DNA from 3 places in the Janthinobacterium sp. BJB301 genome. Region 2 is predicted to be linked to each of the others. Evidence: predicted binding sites of a transcription regulator. Region 2 holds the regulator's gene; each other region holds the start of a gene.
The links. The regulator sigma-54, encoded in region 2, starts transcription at its own class of promoters, with help from an activator protein. The targets are predictions, from matches to a motif close to TGGCANGNAANCTGCTTT.
Positions count from the first base shown of each region.

Region 1: the regulator sigma-54 is predicted to act here: its motif matches at 3,970-3,987, upstream of CSQ91_RS10590 (urease accessory protein UreD).
Region 3: the regulator sigma-54 is predicted to act here: its motif matches at 1,890-1,907, upstream of urtA (urea ABC transporter substrate-binding protein).

Region 1 covers NZ_PDZJ01000001.1:2,403,616-2,410,755, reverse strand. Annotated here, with positions in the region: gene CSQ91_RS10600 (sensor histidine kinase) at 1-1,501, shown strand, start outside; gene CSQ91_RS10595 (EAL domain-containing response regulator) at 1,677-3,887, shown strand; gene CSQ91_RS10590 (urease accessory protein UreD) at 4,018-4,884, shown strand; gene CSQ91_RS10585 (urease subunit gamma) at 4,910-5,212, shown strand; gene CSQ91_RS10580 (urease subunit beta) at 5,242-5,571, shown strand; gene ureC (urease subunit alpha) at 5,573-7,140, shown strand, end outside.
Region 2 covers NZ_PDZJ01000005.1:95,367-102,506, reverse strand. Annotated here, with positions in the region: gene CSQ91_RS24555 (PTS sugar transporter subunit IIA) at 1-265, shown strand, start outside; gene hprK (HPr(Ser) kinase/phosphatase) at 305-1,240, shown strand; gene rapZ (RNase adapter RapZ) at 1,456-2,319, shown strand; gene CSQ91_RS24540 (enoyl-CoA hydratase/isomerase family protein) at 2,320-3,405, opposite strand; gene hpf (ribosome hibernation-promoting factor, HPF/YfiA family) at 3,541-3,903, opposite strand; gene CSQ91_RS24530 (RNA polymerase factor sigma-54) at 3,973-5,451, opposite strand; gene lptB (LPS export ABC transporter ATP-binding protein) at 5,456-6,211, opposite strand; gene lptA (lipopolysaccharide transport periplasmic protein LptA) at 6,211-6,792, opposite strand; gene lptC (LPS export ABC transporter periplasmic protein LptC) at 6,818-7,140, opposite strand, start outside.
Region 3 covers NZ_PDZJ01000001.1:2,542,955-2,550,094, forward strand. Annotated here, with positions in the region: gene urtB (urea ABC transporter permease subunit UrtB) at 1-473, opposite strand, end outside; gene urtA (urea ABC transporter substrate-binding protein) at 584-1,837, opposite strand; gene CSQ91_RS11210 (DUF4349 domain-containing protein) at 2,036-2,824, opposite strand; gene CSQ91_RS11215 (transglutaminase-like domain-containing protein) at 2,841-3,440, opposite strand; gene CSQ91_RS11220 (DUF2760 domain-containing protein) at 3,706-4,284, shown strand; gene CSQ91_RS11225 (Hsp70 family protein) at 4,281-6,152, shown strand; gene CSQ91_RS11230 (Hsp70 family protein) at 6,155-7,140, shown strand, end outside.

The DNA.
Region 1 (7,140 bases), on a different contig from region 2:
CACGCTGTACCGCTCCATCCGCGACATGGTGGCACTGCTCGACAGCCGCTACCGGGCCCTGCAGCGCAGCGAGGAGCGCGTGCAGATGGCCACCGGCGCGGCCAGCATCGGCATCTGGGACTGGAACGTCGTCAACGATGCCTTGCAGTGGGATGAACAGATGTACGCGCAGTTCAAGGCCGATGCGGACAGCAGGATGGCACCCGCGGCGATCTGGCGCGCGGCGCTGATGCCCGACGACGTGCCGGCCGCCAAGGAAGCCCTGCGCGCCGCGCTGGGAGCCGGCCAGGCGTTCACGCACGAGTACCGCATCCTGTGGCCCGATGGCGCCATCCGCTACATCAAGGCCGATGCCGTGATCTTCCGCGACGGGCAGGGCCAGCCCATGCGCCTGGTGGGCTCGAACTACGACATCACGGCGCACCGCGAGGCCGAACTGGAACTGCTGCGCCACCGCCATCACCTGGAAGAACTGGTGGCCGAGCGCACGAGCGCCCTGTCGGTGGCCGTCAGCCAGGCGCAGGCGGCGAACCGCGCCAAGAGTACCTTCCTGGCGAACATGAGCCATGAACTGCGCACGCCCTTGAATTCCGTGATCGGCTTTTCGCGCCTGATGGCCGCCTCGCCCAACATGCAGGACGATGAAAAGCGCAACCTGGCCATCATCCACCGCTCCGGCAATCATCTGCTTACCCTGATCAATGAAATCCTCGAACTGTCGAAGGGCGAGGCGGGACGCCTGCACGCGCAGACGGCCGTGGCGGCGCTGGCGCCCCTGTTGCAGGAAGTGATGGACATGCTGGGCATGCGCGCCGAGCAGCAGGGCCTGGCCCTGCGCCTCGATTGCGCGGACCTGCCGGCGGCCGTGGTGCTCGACGCGACGCGCTTGCGCCAGGTGCTGCTGAACCTGATGTCGAACGCCGTCAAATTTGCCGGCGGCGGTGAAGTCACCTTGCGCGTGCGCGCTGAGCGGCGCGATGGCGATCAATGGATGCTGTCGTTTGCCGTCAGCGACACGGGCATCGGCATCGCCCCGGAGGACCAGCAGCGCATTTTTGAACCCTTCGTGCAGGCCGACAGCGCGGGACCGAAGGATGGCACGGGCCTGGGCCTGGCCATTTCGCGCGAATTCGTGCAATTGATGAAAGGCGAATTGACGGTGGAATCGATGCCGGGGCAGGGCGCCACCTTCCGTTTCAGCATACCCGCGCAGGCGGCGGAAGCGCCCGTGGCGGCGCCCGTGCCGCTGCCCGTGGCGCCGGCGCCCGAGGCGCCGCCGGCGCTGCGGGCGCGAGACTTGCAGTTGCTGCCAGGTGAAGAGCGCGCGGCCTTGCTGGTGGCGCTGCGCGAATTGAACCTGGCCAGGGTGGCGCTGCTGCTGGGTGACTTGCCGCCGGCGGCTGCGCCCGTGCTGGCGCCGCTGCAAGCCATGCTCGACCAGCATCAGTACCGCCAGCTGTGCGACTTGCTGGAGAGTGAGGGCGCGCCGGCGCACGCTTGAAAAGTGTGGGCTGACAACATCGGATTCGATGAAAAGACGGGCTAAGTGCCACCGATGGATGGTGCTAAATTGCAATAAAGATTATGATGATAGTACGTAGTTCATCGCAAAGAAATGTCTTGTCCAGCGCGGCAACGGATCGCCGCGCCTCATCCAAAGCTGAGAGAACTGCTACATGCACCGCGATTTTTCGGAAGTGAACTCGAAGGGCGAAGTACTGATCGTTGAAGATACGCCGGCTTCGCTGAAGCTGTTGAGCGATTTGCTGGGCGGCGCCGGCTATGCGGTGCGCCAGGCGCCGAACGGCGAATTGGCCCTGTGGACGGCCCAGGCGCGCCCGCCCGAGCTGATCCTGCTCGACGTGCGCATGCCGGGCCTCGACGGCTTTGAAGTGTGCCGCCGCCTGAAGGAAATACCGTCCCTGCGCCAGGTGCCGGTGATCTTCCTGTCGGCCCAGTACGACACGGACGACAAGGTGCGCGGCTTCGCGCTGGGCGCCGTCGATTTCATCGCCAAGCCCTTCCAGGCCGAGGAAATCCTGGCCCGCACCGATGCCCACGTGCGCCTGGCGCGGGCGCAGCTGCAGCTGGCGCAGGAGCGCGCCAACCTGGAACGGCGCGTGGCCGAACGCACGGCCGAACTGGAACAGGTGGCCAGCACGCTGGCGCGCGAAGTGCAGATCCGCCGCGCCAATGAAGAATTGCTGCGCCTGTCGGGCCAGGTCTTTGAAGCGACCCAGGACGCCATCCTGATCACGGATCCTGCCGGCGTCATCGTCACGGCCAATCCCGCCTTTACGCGCATCACCGGCTACGCGGCGCAGGAAGTGGTGGGCACGGACATCCTGCGCCTGCACGCCGAACACACGGGCGAAGCGGTGCTGCTGGCCCTGCGCCAGGGCTTGCGCAGCAGCGGTTGCTGGTCGGGCGAGGTGCAGACGCGGCGCAAGAGCGGCGACACCTATCCCTGCCTGCTCAGCGCCTCCACCGTGCACGGGCCTGATGGCGCCGTCGTCAACTACATCGGTGTCTTCCTCGACATCAGCGAGCGCAAGGCCGAGCAGCATCTGATCGATTTCCTTTCCTACCACGACGCGCTGACGGGCTTGCCGAACCGCGTGCTGCTGCGCGAGCGCTTCGAACAGGCGCGCGCGAACGCCCTGCGCGACAGCCAGCAAGTGGTGCTGATGTGCCTGGACCTGGACCGCTTCAAGAACATCAACGATTCGCACGGCCAGGCCGTGGGCGACAAGGCGCTGCAAGTGGTGGCGCGTTTCCTGTCCGGCTGCGTGCGCGAGGGCGACACGGTGGTGCGCCAGGGCGGCGACGAATTCCAGATCCTGCTGCAGGACGATGCCCTGCTGGGGCGCACCCTGGGGCTGGCGCAAACCATCCTGGCCGGCTTGCGCGAAGAACTCAGCGTCGATGGCGAGCGCCTGGCGCTGACCACCAGCATCGGCATCGCCATGTGCCCGGCCGACGGCGACAGCCTCGACGACGTGCTGCGCCACGCCGATACGGCCCTCGTGCGCGCCAAGGAAATGGGACGCGACCATTACGCCTTCTTCACGGAGCGCATGGGCAGCGATATCCGCGCCCGCCTGGCGATGCAGCAGCAGCTGCGCGGCGCCATCGGCCGCGATGAATTTGAAGTGCACTACCAGCCGCAGATGTGCTTGCGCACGGGCGCCTTGCTGGGCGCGGAAGCCTTGCTGCGCTGGGATAATCCGGTGCTGGGCAAGGTGCCGCCCGGCCTGTTCATCGCGCTGGCAGAGGAATATGGCTCGATCACGACCATCGGCGAATGGGTGCTCGAAAGCGTGTGCGCGCAGATCCGCGCCTGGCACGACGCGGGCCTGGGCAGCATCAAGGTGGCCGTCAACCTGTCCGGCAAGCAGTTCGCGCAAGACCGCACGGTGCCGTTCGTCGAGGCGGCCTTGCGCAAATACGCCATCGCGCCCGCCTGCCTGGGCATCGAGATCACGGAAAGCACCGTCATGGGCGATCCGGACAAGGCCGTCGCGGCCCTGACGCGCCTGAAGGATATCGGCGTGGGCATTTCGCTCGACGACTTCGGCACCGGCTATTCCAGCCTGGGCTACCTGAAGCGCTTTCCCATCGACGTGCTGAAGATCGACAAATCGTTCGTCGACGATGTCACCACCAGCAGCAGCGATGCGGCCATCGCCCGTTCCGTCATCTCGCTGGCGCACAACCTGGACATGCGCGTCATCGCCGAGGGCGTGGAAACGCGCGAACAGGTCGACTTCCTGACGGAACACGGCTGCGACGAAATGCAGGGCTATTACTTCAGCCGCCCCCTGGCCGCGGAAGCCTTCACGGCCTTGCTGCGCGAACGGCGCACCCTGGCCGTGGTGGCGGCCTAAGCGCCGCGGTGCGGCCGATGCACCATGCCGGTGCGTTCGCTGCAGCGCGGTGCACGATTCTCACTTTTATTTCCCCTGACGCTGGCACATATCCTGCTTAGGTAATCGCTTATTTACGCGATTGCCCCGCATGCCAGACAGTACCCCTCCAGCCATGCTTTCACAGGCCAGCGCGCACGGCGCCTGGCAGGCGCACTTGCGCCTGGGCTTCGCGCTGCACGATGGCGTCAGCCGCCTCGTCGAGCGTACGCACAGCGGCCCCCTGCGCGTGCAAAAGCCCCTGTATCCGGAGGGCGATCGCGTCTGCCACGCCATCATCATCCATCCGCCCGGCGGCGTGGTGGGCGGCGACCAGCTGGCCGTCGACGCCACGGTGGGCGAGGGTGCGCACGCCTTGCTCACGTCCCCGGGCGCCGCCAAGTGGTACCGCGCCAACGGCCATGTCTCGGGCCAGCACATCATGCTGCGCGCCGCCAGCGGCGCGGCCATCGAGTGGCTGCCGCAGGAGAGCATTTTCTTCGACCAGGCTTGCGTGCGCCTGCGCCATGAAGTGGAACTGGCGGCCGACGCCAACTACATCGGCTGCGACATCGTCTGCCTGGGCCGCAGCGCCTCGGGCGAAATTTTCAATACGGGCAGCATCAGCCAGCAGGTGCGGATCCGCCGCGGCGGCAAGCTGCTGTGGTGGGAGCAGGGCGTGCTGGCCGCCGGCGGCGCGCTGATGGCCAGCCCGCTGGGCCTGGGAGGCCACACCGTGTGCGCCACCCTGATCGCCATCGGCACGTCAGTTTCTCCCGCCGTGCTGGCGGCCGTGCGCGAGATCGCCGTGCCGGACGGCGCCGCGTTTGGCGCGACGCACATGAAATCGCTGGTGGCGGTGCGCCTGCTGTGCGGCGACAGCGAGGCGGCGCGCCGCATCATGCTGGCCGCCTGGCAGCTGCTGCGTCCCGCCATGCTGGGGCGCGGCGCCGTCGTGCCCCGCATCTGGAACACTTAATCAGGAAAGAAGCGCAAGGAAAACCATGGACCTGACTCCCCGCGAAAAAGACAAGCTGCTCATTTTTACGGCCGCGCTGCTGGCCGAACGGCGCCTGGCGCGCGGCTTGAAGTTGAATTATCCGGAAGCGGTGGCCCTGATCAGCGCGGCCATCATGGAAGGGGCGCGCGATGGCAAGTCGGTGGCGCAGCTGATGTCGGACGGTACGAAGATACTCTCGCGCGCCGACGTCATGGACGGCATCGCCGAGATGATCCCCGATATCCAGGTGGAGGCGACCTTCCCCGACGGTAGCAAGCTGGTCACCGTGCACCACCCGATACCTTAACCATACAAGCGACATTACAGGAGCCGGTCATGACCCCAGGCGAATACAAATTGGAAGAAGGCGAAATCAGCTTGAATGCCGGACGCGCCACGGCCACCGTGGTAGTGGCCAACCGGGGCGACCGGCCGATCCAGGTGGGCTCGCATTTCCACTTTTTCGAAGTCAACCCCGCGCTGTCCTTCGAGCGCTGGCGCGCCTACGGCATGCGCCTCAATATCACGGCCGGTACGGCCGTGCGCTTCGAGCCGGGCCAGCAGCGCACGGTGGAACTGGTGGCGCTGGCGGGCGAGCGCAAGGTCTACGGCTTCAATGGCGCAGTGATGGGCGAACTGCAAGATACTCCACCGGGAAAGGATTGAGATGGCCAGCATTCCCCGCAGCGCGTACGCCGAAATGTTCGGCCCCACCAAGGGCGACCGCATCCGCCTGGCCGACACGGAATTGTTCATCGAGGTCGAGCATGACTATGCGATCTACGGCGAAGAGGTGAAGTTCGGCGGCGGCAAGGTGATCCGCGACGGCATGGGCCAGTCGCAGCGCTGCGCGGCAGAGGTGATGGATACCGTCATCACGAATGCCGTCATCCTCGACCACTGGGGCATCGTGAAGGCGGACATCGGCCTGAAAAACGGGCTGATCTTCGGCATCGGCAAGGCGGGCAATCCGGACATCCAGCCCGGCGTGACCCTGGCTATTGGCGGCGCCACCGAGATCATCGCCGGCGAAGGCATGATCGTCACGGCCGGCGGCGTCGATACCCACATCCACTTCATCTGCCCGCAGCAGATCGAGGAAGCGCTGATGAGCGGCGTGACCACCATGCTGGGCGGCGGCACGGGACCGGCTGTGGGCACGGCCGCCACCACTTGCACGCCGGGGCCGTGGCACCTGCACGCCATGCTGGCGGCGGCCGACGCCTTCCCGATGAACCTGGGCTTCATGGGTAAAGGTAACGTCAGCCTGCCGCTGCCGCTGGAAGAGCAGGTGCGCGCGGGCGCCATCGGCCTGAAACTGCACGAAGACTGGGGCAGCACGCCGGCCGCCATCGACAACTGCCTTTCCGTCGCGGACCGCATGGATATCCAGGTGGCGCTGCACAGCGACACCCTCAACGAAGGCGGTTTTCTCGAACACACCTTGGCCGCCTTCAAGGACCGCACCATCCACACGTTTCACACGGAAGGGGCGGGCGGCGGCCATGCGCCCGACATCATCGCCGCCGTGGGCCAGGCCAACGTGCTGCCTTCGTCGACCAATCCCACGCGGCCCTTCACCGTCAACACGCTCGACGAGCACCTGGACATGCTGATGGTGTGCCACCACCTGGACCCGGCGATCGCCGAAGACGTGGCCTTTGCCGAGTCGCGCATCCGCTGCGAAACCATCGCCGCGGAAGACATCCTGCACGACATCGGCGCCATTTCGATGATGTCGTCCGACTCGCAAGCGATGGGGCGAGTCGGCGAAGTGATCATGCGCACCTGGCAGACGGCGCACAAGATGAAGGTGCAGCGGGGGCCGCTTGCGCCCGATACGGCGCGCAGCGACAATTTCCGCGCCAAGCGCTATATCGCCAAGTACACGATCAACCCGGCCATCACGCATGGGATCTCGCACGTGGTGGGCTCGATCGAGGCGGGCAAGATCGCCGACCTCGTGCTGTGGAAGCCGGCCTTCTTCGGCGTCAAGCCCTCGATGATTCTAAAAGGCGGCATGATCGCGGCCGCGCAGATGGGCGACCCGAACGCCTCGATCCCCACGCCGCAGCCCGTGCACTACCGCATGATGTTCGGCGCCTTCGGCGGCGGCCTGAAAAAGTCGTTCACCTTCGTCTCGCAGGCGGCTTACGACCTCGATATCGGCCACCAGCTGAAACTGAATAAATCCATCATCGCCGTGAAGAACATGCGCGGCTTGCGCAAGCACGA
Region 2 (7,140 bases):
CAAAACCTTGAAATCGCCGCTGGGCGCCTTCGTCCGCCTGGCCGAGCCGATTCCGTTCGAGTCGCCCGATGGCAAGCCTGTCAATCTGCTGTTTTTCCTGCTGATTCCCGATCATGTCACCCAGCAACATCTGGAAATCCTGTCGGAAATCGCTGAAATGTTTTCCGATGACGCCTTCCGCACGGCACTGGCCACGGATCCGGAACCGAAATCCGTACATTCGCGCATCGTCAATTGGCAACCTAGTCTGCAAGCGGCGGGTTAAACTTCAGGTATTCCTCCACTCCTGAAGAAGAAGACTGCCATGTTGCAAACGCCACTGACGATACAACGCCTGTACGACGACAATCGTGAAAGTCTGCAACTGGGCTGGTTCGCCGGCTTCCCCGGCGGCGAGCGCCTGATCTCGGGCGATGTCTCGTCGGCCGCCGACCAGGTGGGCCACTTGAACCTGATCCATCCGGGCCGCATCCAGGTCTTCGGCCACCAGGAAATCAATTACTACCAGCGCCTGAAGGTCAACACGCGCACCCACGTGATTGGCGAGCTGATCGCCGGCGGTCCGCCCGCGCTGATCATCGCGCAAGGACTGGAAACGCCGCCCGACATCCTCGCCATCTGCGACGAGCAAAACATTCCCCTGTTCTCCACCCCGCTGCCGGCCGCGCAAGTGATCGACTTCCTGCGCGTCTACCTGTCCAAAAAGCTGGCGCAACGCATCATCATGCATGGCGTGTTCATGGACGTGCTGGGCGTGGGCGTGCTGATCACGGGCGATTCGGGCCTGGGCAAGAGCGAACTGGGGCTGGAACTGATTTCGCGCAGCCACGGCCTGGTGGCCGACGACGCCGTCGAATTCTCGCGCATCGCGCCCAACATGATCGAAGGCCGCTGCCCGCCTTTGCTGCAAAACCTGCTGGAAGTGCGGGGCCTGGGCTTGCTCGATATCAAGGCCATCTTTGGCGAAACGGCCGTGCGCCGCAAGATGCGCCTGAAACTGATCGTGCATCTGGTGCGCCGCAACGCGCTGGAAGAGGAAGTCGAGCGCCTGCCTTTCCTGTTCCCCACGGAAGACGTGCTGGGTTTGCCCGTGCGCAAGGTCGTCATCCCCGTCGCCGCCGGCCGCAACATCGCCGTACTGCTGGAAGCGGCCGTGCGCAACACGATTTTGCAATTGCGCGGCATCGATACCTTGCAGGAGTTCATGGAGCGGCAGAGGTTGGCAATGAGTGGCGATTAGCAAGTAGGTCGGATTAGCGCGGCAACGCCGTGCGTAATCCGACGACATTGTTGGCCCATGCCGCAGTGTCGGCTTACGCGCGACGCGCTAAGCCGACCTACGGTCGTGACGAGAGCGCCCTGCCAATCCCGGCAATATCACATTCCAAATTGCAATAATTTGTAAAGATAATTGCCTTGGAAGCAGAGCGCCGATCTTTATTGTATGATCGGCGTATGCATATCGTCCTTATCACCGGAATATCCGGCTCCGGTAAATCCGTTGCGCTCAATGTGCTGGAAGATACCGGCTACTATTGTGTCGACAACCTGCCGCCGGCCTTGCTGCCCAGCCTGGTGCAGACCCTGCTCGACGAAGGTACACCGCAACTGGCCGTCGCCGTCGATGCGCGCAGCGCCGAGTCGCTGACCAGCCTGCCGCACAATGTGGCCCTGCTGCGCGACCAGGGGCATGACGTCAAGGTCATGTTCTTGACGGCCACCACGCATTCGCTGGTGGCGCGCTTCTCGGAAACGCGGCGCAGCCATCCGCTGTCGCACGAATTGCGTCCGAACCAGAATCCGGCCAGTCGCCGCACGCTGATCGAGTGCATCTCGGAAGAACGCGAACGCCTGTCAGCCATCGAACAGCTGGGCCATGTGATCGACACGTCGGAACTGAGCGCCAACAAGCTGCGCGCCTGGATCAAGGATATCGTCGCCTCCGAACGCGCGCCGCTGACCCTGTTCTTCGAATCGTTCGCCTTCAAGCTGGGCGTGCCGCTGGACGCCGATTTCGTCTTCGACGTGCGGGCCTTGCCGAATCCGTATTACGACCTGGCGCTGCGCCCGCTCGACGGCCGCGATGCGCCCGTGATCGCCTTCCTCGACGCGCAGCCGAGCGCGCTGGAACTGCTGGCCGACATCCGCGCCTTCATCGAGAAATGGTTGCCGTCATTCAAGTCCGACAACCGCAGCTACCTGACGGTGGCCCTGGGCTGCACGGGCGGCCAGCACCGCTCCGTGTACATGGCGGAGCGGCTGGCGCAGTATTTCGGCCCGAATGAACGCGTCGTCCTGCGCCACCGCGAACGCAGCTAATTAGTCGAGGTGGCACAGCGGATGCGCCGCGGCTGGCCAGACGGGGGCAAAGAAGCGCGCCACCATGGCCGCATCGACGTCGTCCAGGCTGGCAGGGTTCCAGCGCGGTGCATTGTCCTTGTCGACCACCAGCGCGCGCACGCCCTCGAGCACTTCGCCATGTTCGAAATTGTGGCGCACCACCGTGCGCTCCATGCGCAGGCAATCGGCCACGCCCAGGTGGGCGCCCCGCTGCAGCAATTCCAGGGTCACCGACATCATCAAGGGCGAACGCAGGCGCATGGCCGCCAGCGCCTTGGCCGCGAACGCGCTGTCATCCTGCGCCAGCGAGGCCATGATGGCGGCCACGGAAGGGGCGCCGAAATGGCGGTCCAGCGCCGCGCGCGCCGTGGCCAGGGGAGACACCCCCGCCTCGGCCTGGAAAGGCGCCGCCAGCGCCTTGATGGCCACAGGCAAGGCCTCGCCCCGCGTCGATTCGAACAGGTCCAGCAGCGCCCCCATCTGCGCCTCAGGCAGGTAGACATCGGCCAGCCCCGTGTACAGGGCATCGGCCGCGTTGATCGTCAAGCCCGTCAAGCCCAGGTACAGGCCCAGCTGGCCCGCCAGGCGGGATAGAAAATAACTGCCGCCCACATCGGGAAACAAGCCGATATTGACTTCCGGCATGGCCATGCGCGTGCGGCCCGTCACGATGCGCAGGCGGTTGCCCGGCCCGGCTTGCGCCACGCCCATGCCGCCGCCCATCACCACGCCATCCATCACGGCGATATACGGTTTTGGGTAGAAATGAATTAAATGATTTAAAGCATATTCTTCCGTAAAGAAATCTTCCAGCATGGCGCTGCCGCCTTGCGGCGTGGCCAGGCCCGCATCGTAAAAGAAACGGATATCGCCGCCGGCGCACAGGGCTTTTTCACTGCTGGAGCGGATCACCACGGCGTCCACCTGCGGATCGTCGCGCCAGGCCAGCAGGACCGCGCTCAGGGCGCGCACCATCTCCAGCGACAGGGAATTCAAGGCTTTCGGACGGTCGAGCACGATATGGCCCGTGCGGTTGCGGATGGAAGTCTGGACGAAGTCGCTCATGGCAGGCAGGAAAGAAGTGAAAGTGCAAACATTTTAGCCCCTGCGCGGCGAACATTGCGCTCAAAAGGTCCAGGCGCAAAAAAGGGCGCAAGATGTGCGCCCTTAGTTGATCACAACTGCTGGAAGCGGGTGGCCTTAGACGGCGACGACGGCTTCTTCCTCGGAGTTGTCTGGCAGATGCTTGATCGCCTCTTTACCGTGCCCTTGCACTTTGGTTTTGTATTTCATCACTTGCCTATCGAGCTTGTCGATCAGGGTATCGATCGCGGCGTACAGGTCGTGCGCCAAGCTTTCCACATAGACAGTCTTGCCGCTCAAACGCAGGTTGACTTCAGCCTTTTGACGTTTTTCTTTCTCTTTGAGGTTATCCACGGTCAGAATCACGGCGATATCGATGACTTGATCGAAATGACGTTTCACGCGCTCCAGCTTCGTTTGTACGTATTCACGGATGGCTGGTGTCACTTCGAGATGATGTCCGCTGATGGTGAGATTCATACACACTCCTAAAGATGATCGGGTTCGTGCGGTCCATCCTATCCGGCCCGCAGAGGAACCGAAAAAAACTTACAAACACTTACGCAGGCTCACTGGCGGAATTTTCAACGCTTCCCGGTATTTGGCAACAGTACGTCGCGCAATCACCATGCCTTGTTCCCCCAGCATGTCCGCAATCTTACTGTCGGATAAAGGATTTTTAGGGTCTTCTGCTCCTGTCAGTTGCACGATCAATGCCCGTATCGCCGTCGATGACGCTTCGCCCCCCGCTTCGGTGGCGACGTGGCTACCAAAGAAATATTTCAACTCGAACATGCCGTGCGGGGTCAGCATGTACTTTTGAGTTGTTACCCGCGAGATAGTACTCTCGTGTAAACCCAGTGTATCAGCTATTTCACGGAGCACAAGGGGACGCATGGCAACGGCCCCATGCGAGAAAAAGCTCTTTTGTCTTTCTACTATCGCCTGCGCCACGCGCAGGATCGTGTCGAAGCGCTGGCGCATATTCTTGATCAGCCACTTGGCTTCCTGCAACTGTGCGCCCATGGCGCCCTCACCCTTGCCCTGCTTGAGCAAGTTGGCGTACATGGCATTGACGCGCAGGCGCGGCATGACATCGTTGTTCAACGTGACTTGCCAGCCATTGCGCGCGCGCTTGACGACGACGTCGGGCACCACGTAATCGGACACGTCCGAGGCGAACACGGCACCCGGATGCGGATTGCACTGGCGAATCACCGTCTGCGCTTCGCGCAAGTCTTCATCGTCGCAATCGAGGGCTTTTTTCAGCTTGTTGAAATCGCGCTGGGCAAACCAGGCCAGGTGCTTTTCCACGATGACGAGGGCCATGCGGCGCGTCACCATGGCGATGTGCGGCAAGCGCTTGATTTGCAGCGCCAGGCATTCGGAGGCATTGCGCGCGCCCACGCCAGGCGGATCGAAACTTTGCAAGAGAGACAAGGCCGTGCGCATCTCGTCCGCATCGATTTCCAGCTCTTCCGGCAGGCGCGCCAGGATGTCCTCAAGCGACTCTTCCAGGTAGCCATTGTCGTCGAGCGCATCGATGATCAGCTCGACCAGCGCGCGGTCGCGCAATTCGAGCACCGTCACGCGCATCTGCTCCATCAGGTGTTCGCGCAGGGTGCAGTGATGGGCTTCGAGTTGCGGGCGCGAATCCTCGTCGTCGGGCGCCTTGCCGCGGCTCGCCTCGCTCCAGTCGCTGTCGCCGCCATCCGCGGCGGCCGGCCCCTCGCCGGCATCGCCATCAAAGGTTTCCGCTTCGGCAGGCGCTGCGGGCGCTTCCTGGCCTGGCGGCTGGGGCGGCGCTTCGGCCGGTGCAGCCGTGGAACTCAAGGCGCCGTCGGAAAGCAGGCGCAACGAACGGTCGAGCGGGTCATCGAGGCGTTCGAGCAAGGGATTGTCCGTCAGCAATTGCTCTAGTTCCTGATGCAATTCCAGGGTAGACAATTGCAACAGGCGTATCGATTGCTGCAACTGCGGCGTCAGTGCCAGGTGCTGCGAAGTGCGCAGCTGCAATGATTGTTTCATTGGCTTACATGCGGAAGTGTTCGCCCAGATAGACCCGGCGTACCGACTCGTTCGCGATGATGTCGTCGGGGCGTCCCGACGCCAGTACCGAGCCCTGGTTGATGATGTAGGCACGGTCGCAGATACCCAGCGTCTCGCGCACATTATGATCGGTGATCAGCACGCCGATATTGCGCTCCTTCAAGAACCGCACGATGCGCTGGATCTCGATCACGGCGATCGGATCGACGCCGGCGAACGGTTCGTCGAGCAGCACGAAACGGGGATCGGTGGCCAGCGCGCGGGCGATTTCCACGCGGCGGCGCTCACCGCCCGACAGGGACAGGGCCTGGTTCTCGCGCAGCTTTTCAATCTGCAAATCGGCCAGCAATTTATCCAGGCGCACCTCGATCTCGGCCTTCGTCAGCGGACGGCCTTCGACGGTCTGGATTTCCAGCACGGCGCGGATATTGTCTTCCACCGTCAGCTTGCGGAAGACGGACGCTTCCTGCGGCAGGTAGGACAGGCCCATCTGAGCGCGGCGGTGGATCGGCAGGCTGGAGATGTCCACGCCGCTGATATCGATGCTGCCGCCATCGGACGGCACCAGGCCGACGATCATGTAGAACGAGGTGGTCTTGCCGGCGCCGTTCGGGCCCAGCAAACCCACCACTTCGCCGCATTCGACTTGCAGCGAGACATCATGCACGACTTGCCGCTTGCCATAGGTTTTTTGCAGCCCGCGAACGATCAGGGTGCTGCCGCAACGAGTATTATCCATTATTTCTTTCCTGGCGCAGGCGTGGCCGGCGCTTTCTCCGCCGCCGGTGCCTTGGTTTTCGGCTGGATCACCATGCGCACACTGCCGCCATCCGGGGTGCTGGTGCCGCTGTTGGAATTTTCCATCGCAAACACTTCCTTGCGGCTGTCATACGAGATGAAGGCGCCATTGGCCACGTCGGTCACTTTCGTGCCTTCCAGGCGCGTCAGCTTGGCCCGGGAAAACAGTTTCACCACTTCCGTCTTGTTGTCGTATTCCACGCGCTCCGCTTCGCCTTCCACCCACAGGTCGCCCGCGCCATCGCGCTTCTGGCGGAAGGTGGCGAGCTTGCCGGGATCGGCCCAGAAGGTAATGAACTGGTAGCCTTGCGGATCTTCCGTGATCACGGCGCGACCCGCCTTCATGGTCAGGGTCCCCTTGACCAGCACGACGTCGCCCGTCAGGGTGCGCACCTGCTTGATATCATCGACGTGGCCGCTACGTGCCGTGATAACGGCTTCCTTCTCGGAATCGGCCTTCTCGGCATGCGCCACGCCCATGATGGCCAGGGAAAATACGGTCAACAGCAAGATGTTCTTCATAGTATGGTTTCCTTGTTTCATTCTTTCATTTTGCCGCCGCGGCCGGGTGCGGTTTCGGCGGGAGGACCATGCGCAGCGCATTCTGCACTTCCACCACGCCGGTGGCGTTATTGGCCTTCATGCCGATGCCATTGAGGCGCGAGGTGCCCGTCAGGATATCGACAGGCACGTCCGTCTCCATTCTTTCCTCATCCGGGAACACCGTCAGCGCTTCCGTCTTGACCGTCAGGTTCTGCGCCTTCGGACTGGCCACGCGGTCGATCACGACATTGCGGTGCAGTTGCAGCCGGGTATTGTCCTGGTCGATATGCGCCAGTTCCGCATTCATGTTCATCGGTGGCATGCCTG
Region 3 (7,140 bases), on a different contig from region 2:
TTTTCCTGCGCCAGCGCACTACGGATCAGGGGGACCTGTGCGGGATCGACGGATTGCTGCAGCGCCTGCGCGGCGGCCAGGCGCGTGGCCCGCTCCGGCGCCAGCAGTTTCAGCCCCGACAAGGCGCCCGCCACAGCCGCGCGCAAGCGGTTGTTGACCATCACGCCGTCGATGCCATCGGGCAGCGGCAGGCTCTGGCCGCTTGCCGGCTCATATGCCCGTTCACCGTCGACGATATACACCTTGCCGTCGGGGGCCGCATATAACTGATCGTCCTGCAAGGCTTGCAGCACACGGGCGGCCTCGGGCGTGGCCAGGGCGGCGATCTGGGCGACGGCGGCGATCCTGGTGTCGGGATCGTCGCCGGATAGCGCTTTGAGCAGATCGGGAGGGATGGCAGCCTGCGCCAGCGAGGATAGCAACAGGCAGGCGAGGACCAGCAGTTTGGAGATGAACCTCATTGTAAGTTCCATGGAAAAACTGCACGGGGCGTGCGCTTACCCCAAAGGCGAGGACTGGGGTCGGATGGGGACGCCTAGTCCCTCAGGGTCCGACCCCGGCATTTGCTGGTGGGTGATAGCGCCTACAGCTTCTGCTTGCCCTCATTCCCCTTGATAAACGGGCTCCACGGCTGGGCGCGTATCGGTTCCTTGGTTTTCCACACGACATTGAATTGCCCGTCGGACTTGATCTCGCCGATCATCACGGGCTTGTGCAAGTGGTGGTTGGTCGGGTCCATGGTCAGGGTAAAGCCGGACGGCGACTTGACGCTCTGGCCGGCCATGGCGGCGATCACCTTGTCCGTGTCCGTCGATTTCGCTTTTTCCACGGCTTTCGCCCACATGTGGATGCCCACATAGGTCGCTTCCATCGGGTCGTTCGTCACGACAGAACCCGCGTTCGGCAGCTTTTGCGCCACGGCATACGCTTTCCACTGCTTGATGAAGGCCGCATTCACGGGGTTCTTGACGGATTCAAAGTAATTCCACGCCGCCAAGTGCCCCAGCAAGGGCTTGGTATCGATGCCGCGCAATTCTTCCTCGCCCACGGAAAACGCGACGACGGGCACGTCCGTGGCTTTCAAGCCCGCATTGCCCAGTTCCTTGTAGAACGGCACGTTGGAATCGCCATTGATGGTGGAAATGACGGCCGTCTTGCCGCCCGTGGAAAACTTCTTGATGTTGGCGACGATGGTTTGATAGTCGGCATGGCCGAACGGCGTGTAGACCTCGCTGATATCGCTATCCTTGACACCTTTACTTTTCAGGAAAGCGCGCAGGATCTTGTTGGTGGTGCGCGGATACACATAATCCGTGCCCAGCAGCACGAAGCGTTTGGCGCCGCCGCCATCCTTGCTCATCAGGTATTCCACGGCAGGAATCGCCTGCTGGTTCGGCGCGGCGCCCGTATAAAACACATTCTTTTCCAGCTCCTCGCCCTCGTACTGGACCGGGTAAAACAGCAGGCTGTTGAGTTCCTTGAACACCGGCAAGACGGATTTGCGGGACACGGATGTCCAGCAGCCGAACACGACAGCCACTTTATCCTGCGCCACCAGCTGGCGCGCTTTTTCCGCGAACAAGGGCCAGTTCGACGCGGGATCGACGACGACGGCTTCCAGCTTCTTGCCCAGCACGCCGCCCTTGGCATTGATCTCGGCGATCGTCATCAGCGCCACATCCTTGAGCGACGTTTCGGAAATGGCCATGGTGCCCGACAGGGAGTGCAAGATGCCCACCTTGATCGTGTCGGCGGCCAAGGCTGCCTGCATGGTGGTGGACATGGCCAGGGCCAGTGCGCCGGCGGCGGCCGCTTTCAGGATGATGCGTCGTGTCATGGGGACTCCTGTGATGGGTTCGTGGGGGTCGAGCTGGGTCTGCTATGTTGTTAAAGCAGAATGCATGCCAGCACCGGCAGGCGTCCGCCATGGTGCAAGCGGCGCTCGCCGCACGAAAAAAAACCTGGCTGCACAAGGACTGTGCAGCCAGGTTTCAAATTGCCGTAAAACGGTGCGCAGGACGCAGCAATCCCGGCATCAATCCTTGCGCGGAGCTCCACGCAGACGGCGCCAGCCCTTGCGGCCCAGCGGGAACAGCAGCACGAAAGCGATCAGCCACGGCAGAATGTAGGCCATGGCAGTGATGGCGTTGGCCACGCCTTCCGACAGGTTTTCCGTGAAATTGCCCAGCGCGCGCTTGACGGGCCGCCAGAACGATTGCCTGCCTTCGGCGCTGATGGCCACGTTCAACAAGTCCGTATCGATACGCTGCATCAATAGCGCATTGGCGGCCGTCGCCTGCTCCAGTTCCACTTGCACGGTGGCCAGTTCCTTGGTCACCTTGATGAGGGCATCGACGTTGGTGCCCGAGCGTTTTTCCAGGTCTTGCAATTGCGCCTGGTATTGCTTGAGCATTTCCAGGCGTTTCTTGCTGTCGAGCACGGGACGGCCCAGGTCTTCCACCTTGGTGCCCTGGCTGGTGACGTCGCCTTCGGCCGCGACCAGCGCGACGAGCTTCTTGATGCCGGCCGGCTTGGCGCGCATGCTGATGCGCGCATGCACGTAGCGGCCGCTGTCGACGCTGGAATCGAGCAGCAGGCAGCCGTTTTCCGTATCGGCCTTGCAGGCGGCGACCACTTTTTCATACAGGGGCCGCACTTGCGCCTCGCGCGTATCAACGCTGACATTATGTTCATAGGCAAGGAACTCGCTGCCCTTTTCCTTGCCTTCGAGACGCGCGGCGCTCGACTGCCCGCCGCTCTCGCCCTTGCTGCCGCAGCCGGCCAGCAGCAACAGTCCAAACAGGCATATGGATATTTTTTTCATGATTTCTTTCTTTGGATTATTTTTGCAGCGGCAACAATTCGATATCGGGCAAGTGCGCCGCCACATCCTGCACGGTCGCATGGCAGGTCAAGGACGCCACCACCTGCGACAACGGTTCCGGCCAGATTTCCGGCAAGTCGCGCTCTTCGGGCGCGAGCACGGGAAAGGCCAGCTGTTCCCGTGGCGGCGTGAAGGCGGCAGCGACGCCGGGCTTGTTGCCGCGCGCATCGATGCGGTACCAGCCGAACTCCTGCAGATACACGGCATTCAAGCCATGCAGGCAGAACGGCGGCCCCACCTCACCCACGGCCAGGCGCTGGTAGCACAGGCCGGCAGGAATGCCGTTGGCGCGCAGCAGCGCCGCCAGCAGATGGCTCTTCGCATAGCAATAGCCAGTGCCGTGCTGCAAAACGTCGGAAGCGCGGCAGGTGACGGGATTGCGCTGGTAGTCCCAGCTATGGGCGATCTCGTCGCGCACGAAGGCAAAGCAGCGGGCCGCGATGGCGGCGTCGCCCACCGCGCCTGCCGCCAGTGCAGCCGCCTTGGCGCGCACGGCAGGATGGTCGCTGTCGATGTAAGTGCTGCTGGCTAGATACGGGGAAAAGTCGGTAGACATGGCGTCAAGGTCATGCGAAAAGATAATGCGCGATTCTAGTCGAAACGGCAGGAAATCGAGCGTTTCCTTGCGCAGGAACAAAGAAAATCCACGCTTCGGCCTGCCGGCCTGGGGGGCGGCGACTTTGGCGGCGGCCCGGTAGCTGGTATCATGCGGGCAAACGCAGCCGGCCATATTGGCGTGGCACAGGCACTACCCTGCGAAGCGGACCTGCCCTCCGGCGCGCCGCCGACGCCTCCCTACAGATCAGAGAAACGAGTTCCCTATGAGCACATCATCGTCGCACCCATCGTTCTGGCGCCGTGTCCCGCTGGCTTTCGGCGCCTTCTTCAGCACCCTGTCGGACGCCGCCTATGCGGCCCGCGTGGAAAAGCTGGCCTTGCCCGAGGCGGCGCCCGCCGCTCCCGTCGCGCCAGTGGCCCCTGCCCCGGCGCCAGCCGCCGCGCCCGTCATTTTGAAGGAAGCGACGCCGGACGCGGCCCTGCAATTGCTGGCCCTGCTGCAACGCGAAGCGCGATTGATCGATTTCACCCAGGAAAACCTGGGCAGCCATGCCGATGCCGATATCGGCGCGGCCGCCCGCGTGGTGCATGAAGGCTGCGCCAAGGTCATGCGCGAGTATTTCACCATCGAGGCCGTGCGCCAGGAAGCCGAGGGCAGCCGCATCGTCCTGCAGGAAGGTTTTGACTCCGCCCAGGTACGCCTGACGGGCAACGTGGTCGGCTCCGCGCCGTTCACGGGTACCCTCAGCCACCGCGGCTGGCGCGCCTCCAGCGTGCGCCTGCCGAAACTGAGCGAGCAGCACGACGCCGCCATCCTGGCACCGGCCGAGGTGGAACTGTGAGCGACACGATCAACCCTACCCCGCGCTACGCCATCGGCATCGACCTGGGTACCACCCACAGCGCCCTGTCATATGTCAACCTGGTCGAGAGCGACGGCGAAAAGTCCAGCCATGGCGTGCTGAAAGTGCCGCAGCTGTCGGCGCCGGGCACCGTCGAAGAGCTGTCGCTGCTGCCATCGTTCGTCTACCTGCCGCACGCCGATGAAGTGGCGGCGGGCGACCTGGCCCTGCCCTGGGTCACCGAGGAAGCCGAAGCGCCGTTCGTCGTTGGCGAAATGGCCCGCAGCCGTGGCGCCACCACGCCGATCCGTTTGGTGTCGAGCGCGAAAAGCTGGCTGTGCCACCCGGGCGTGGACCGCCGCGCGGCGATCCTGCCGAACGACGCGCCGGCCGAAGTCGCGCGCATTTCGCCCATCACGGCCGCCACGCGCTACCTGACGCACTTGCGCCAGGCCTGGGACAACGCCCACCCGCAAGCACCGTTCGCCGAGCAGGAAATCACCGTCACCATTCCCGCCTCGTTCGACCCGGCAGCGCGCGAGCTGACGATGGAAGCGGCGCAGGCGGCCGGTTATTCCTCATTGACCTTGCTGGAAGAGCCGCAAGCGGCCCTGTACAGCTGGATCCAGACCAGCGAAGGCCGCTGGCGCAAGGAAGTCAAGCCGGGCGACATCATCCTGGTGGTCGACGTGGGCGGCGGCACCAGCGACTTTTCGCTGATCGCCGTGCTCGAGCGCGATGGCGTGCTGGAACCGCACCGCGTGGCCGTCGGTGAACATATCCTGCTGGGCGGCGACAATATGGACCTGGCGCTGGCCCACCTGGTGGCCCGCAAGCTGGCCGCCAACGGCACCCAGCTCGACGCCTGGCAGATGCGCGCGCTGACCTACGGCTGCCGCAGCGCCAAGGAAAGCCTGCTGGCCGACAGCGGCCTCGATGTGGCGCCCATCGTCGTGCCGAGCCGCGGTTCGAAGCTGATCGGCGGCTCCATCCGCACGGAACTGACGCGCGCGGAAGTGTCCACCTTCATCCTCGACGGCTTCTTCCCGCAAGTGGAAGCATCGAGCCGTCCTGCCGTGCGCACGCGCGCCGGCCTGACGCAACTGGGCTTGCCGTATGCGCAGGATGCGGCCATCACGCGCCACCTGGCCGCGTTCCTGGGCCGCCAGGTGGCGGCCACCAGCGAGCTGGAAGGCTTTGCCGGCCGCCAGGCGGACGGCGCCAGCTTCCTGCACCCGACGGCCGTGCTGTTCAACGGCGGCGTCTTCAAGTCGGACCTGCTGGTGCAGCGCATCATGGCCACCGTCAACGACTGGCTGTACATGGAAGGCGCGGAACCGGCGCGCATGCTGGCCGGGGCCGACCTGGATCTGGCCGTGGCGCGCGGCGCGGCCTACTACAGCTACGTGCGGCGCGGCCATGGCGTGCGCATCCGCGGCGGCACCGCCAGCGCCTTTTATGTCGCCATCGAGTCGGCCATGCCGGCCATCCCCGGCATGGAACCGCCTATCCAGGCCCTGTGCGTGGCGCCGTTCGGCATGGAAGAAGGCAGCGAACTGGAACTGCCAGGCCAGCAATTCGGCCTGGTCGTGGGCGAACCCGTGCACTTCCGCTTCTTCGCCTCGTCCACGCGGCGCAACGACCAGATCGGCGACTTGCTCGATTTCTGGGGCCCCGATGAATTGCAGGAGCTGAGCGAAATCCAGGCGACCTTGTCCGCCGAAGGCCGTCAGGCCGGCGACGTGGTGCAGGTCAAACTGCACGCGCGCGTGACGGAAGCGGGCACGCTGGAGCTGCTGGCCGTCTCTCCTGATGGCGCCGAGCGCTGGAAGGTGGAATTCGACGTGCGCGGCACGCCGCAGCAATAGGCATGCGCAGCGCTGTGGGCAAGCCGGCCTTCCTGGTCGGCATCGACCTGGGCACCACCAACACGGTGGTCGCCTATGCCAATGCGGCCAATGCAGCCGATATGCAGGCGGGCATCGAGCTGTTCGCCATCGAGCAGCTGGTCGCTCCCGGCGAAGTGGGCGCACGCCCCCTGCTGCCGTCCTTGCGCTACCATCCTGCCGCCGGCGAACTGGCGGCGGGCGACTTGCAGCTGCCATGGCCGCAGCAGGACCTGGAGCATGCCGTGCTGGGCGCTCTGGCGCGCCAGCTCGGCGCCCAGGTGCCGGGCCGCCTCGTTTCCAGCGCGAAGAGCTGGCTGTCGCACGCGAACGTGGACCGCCAGGCGCCCATCCTACCGTGGGGCGCCGAGGCCGACGTGGCCAAGGTGTCGCCCGTGGCGGCCAGCGCCAGCTACCTCGCGTATGTACGCGCCGCGTGGAATCACCGCTTCCCGGATTCTCCGCTGGAGGAACAAGAACTGGTGCTGACCATCCCCGCCTCGTTCGATGAAGGTGCGCGCGCACTCACCCTGGAAGCGGCCCGCATGGCGGGCTTGCCTGCGCTACGATTGGTAGAAGAACCGCAGGCGGCCTTTTATGACTTCCTGCAGCGCCAGCGCGCCACCCTGCGCGAGGACCTGGCCGATACGCGCCGCATTCTGGTGTGCGACGTGGGCGGTGGCACCACGGATTTCAGCCTGATCGACGTGGACTTCGATGACGACGGCGAACCGCAGCTCACGCGCAGCAGCGTGGGCAACCATTTGATCCTCGGCGGCGACAATATGGACCTGGCGCTGGCCCACCTGGTGGAAACGCGCATGGCGGCGGGCAGCGAAGGCGGCATGAAGCTATCGGCCGCGCGCTTGTCGCAGCTGATGGAACGCTGCCGCGCCGCCAAGGAATTGCTGCTGTCGAACGATGCGCCGGAGAGCGCCACCGTCACCCTGCTGGGCGCAGGATCTCGTTT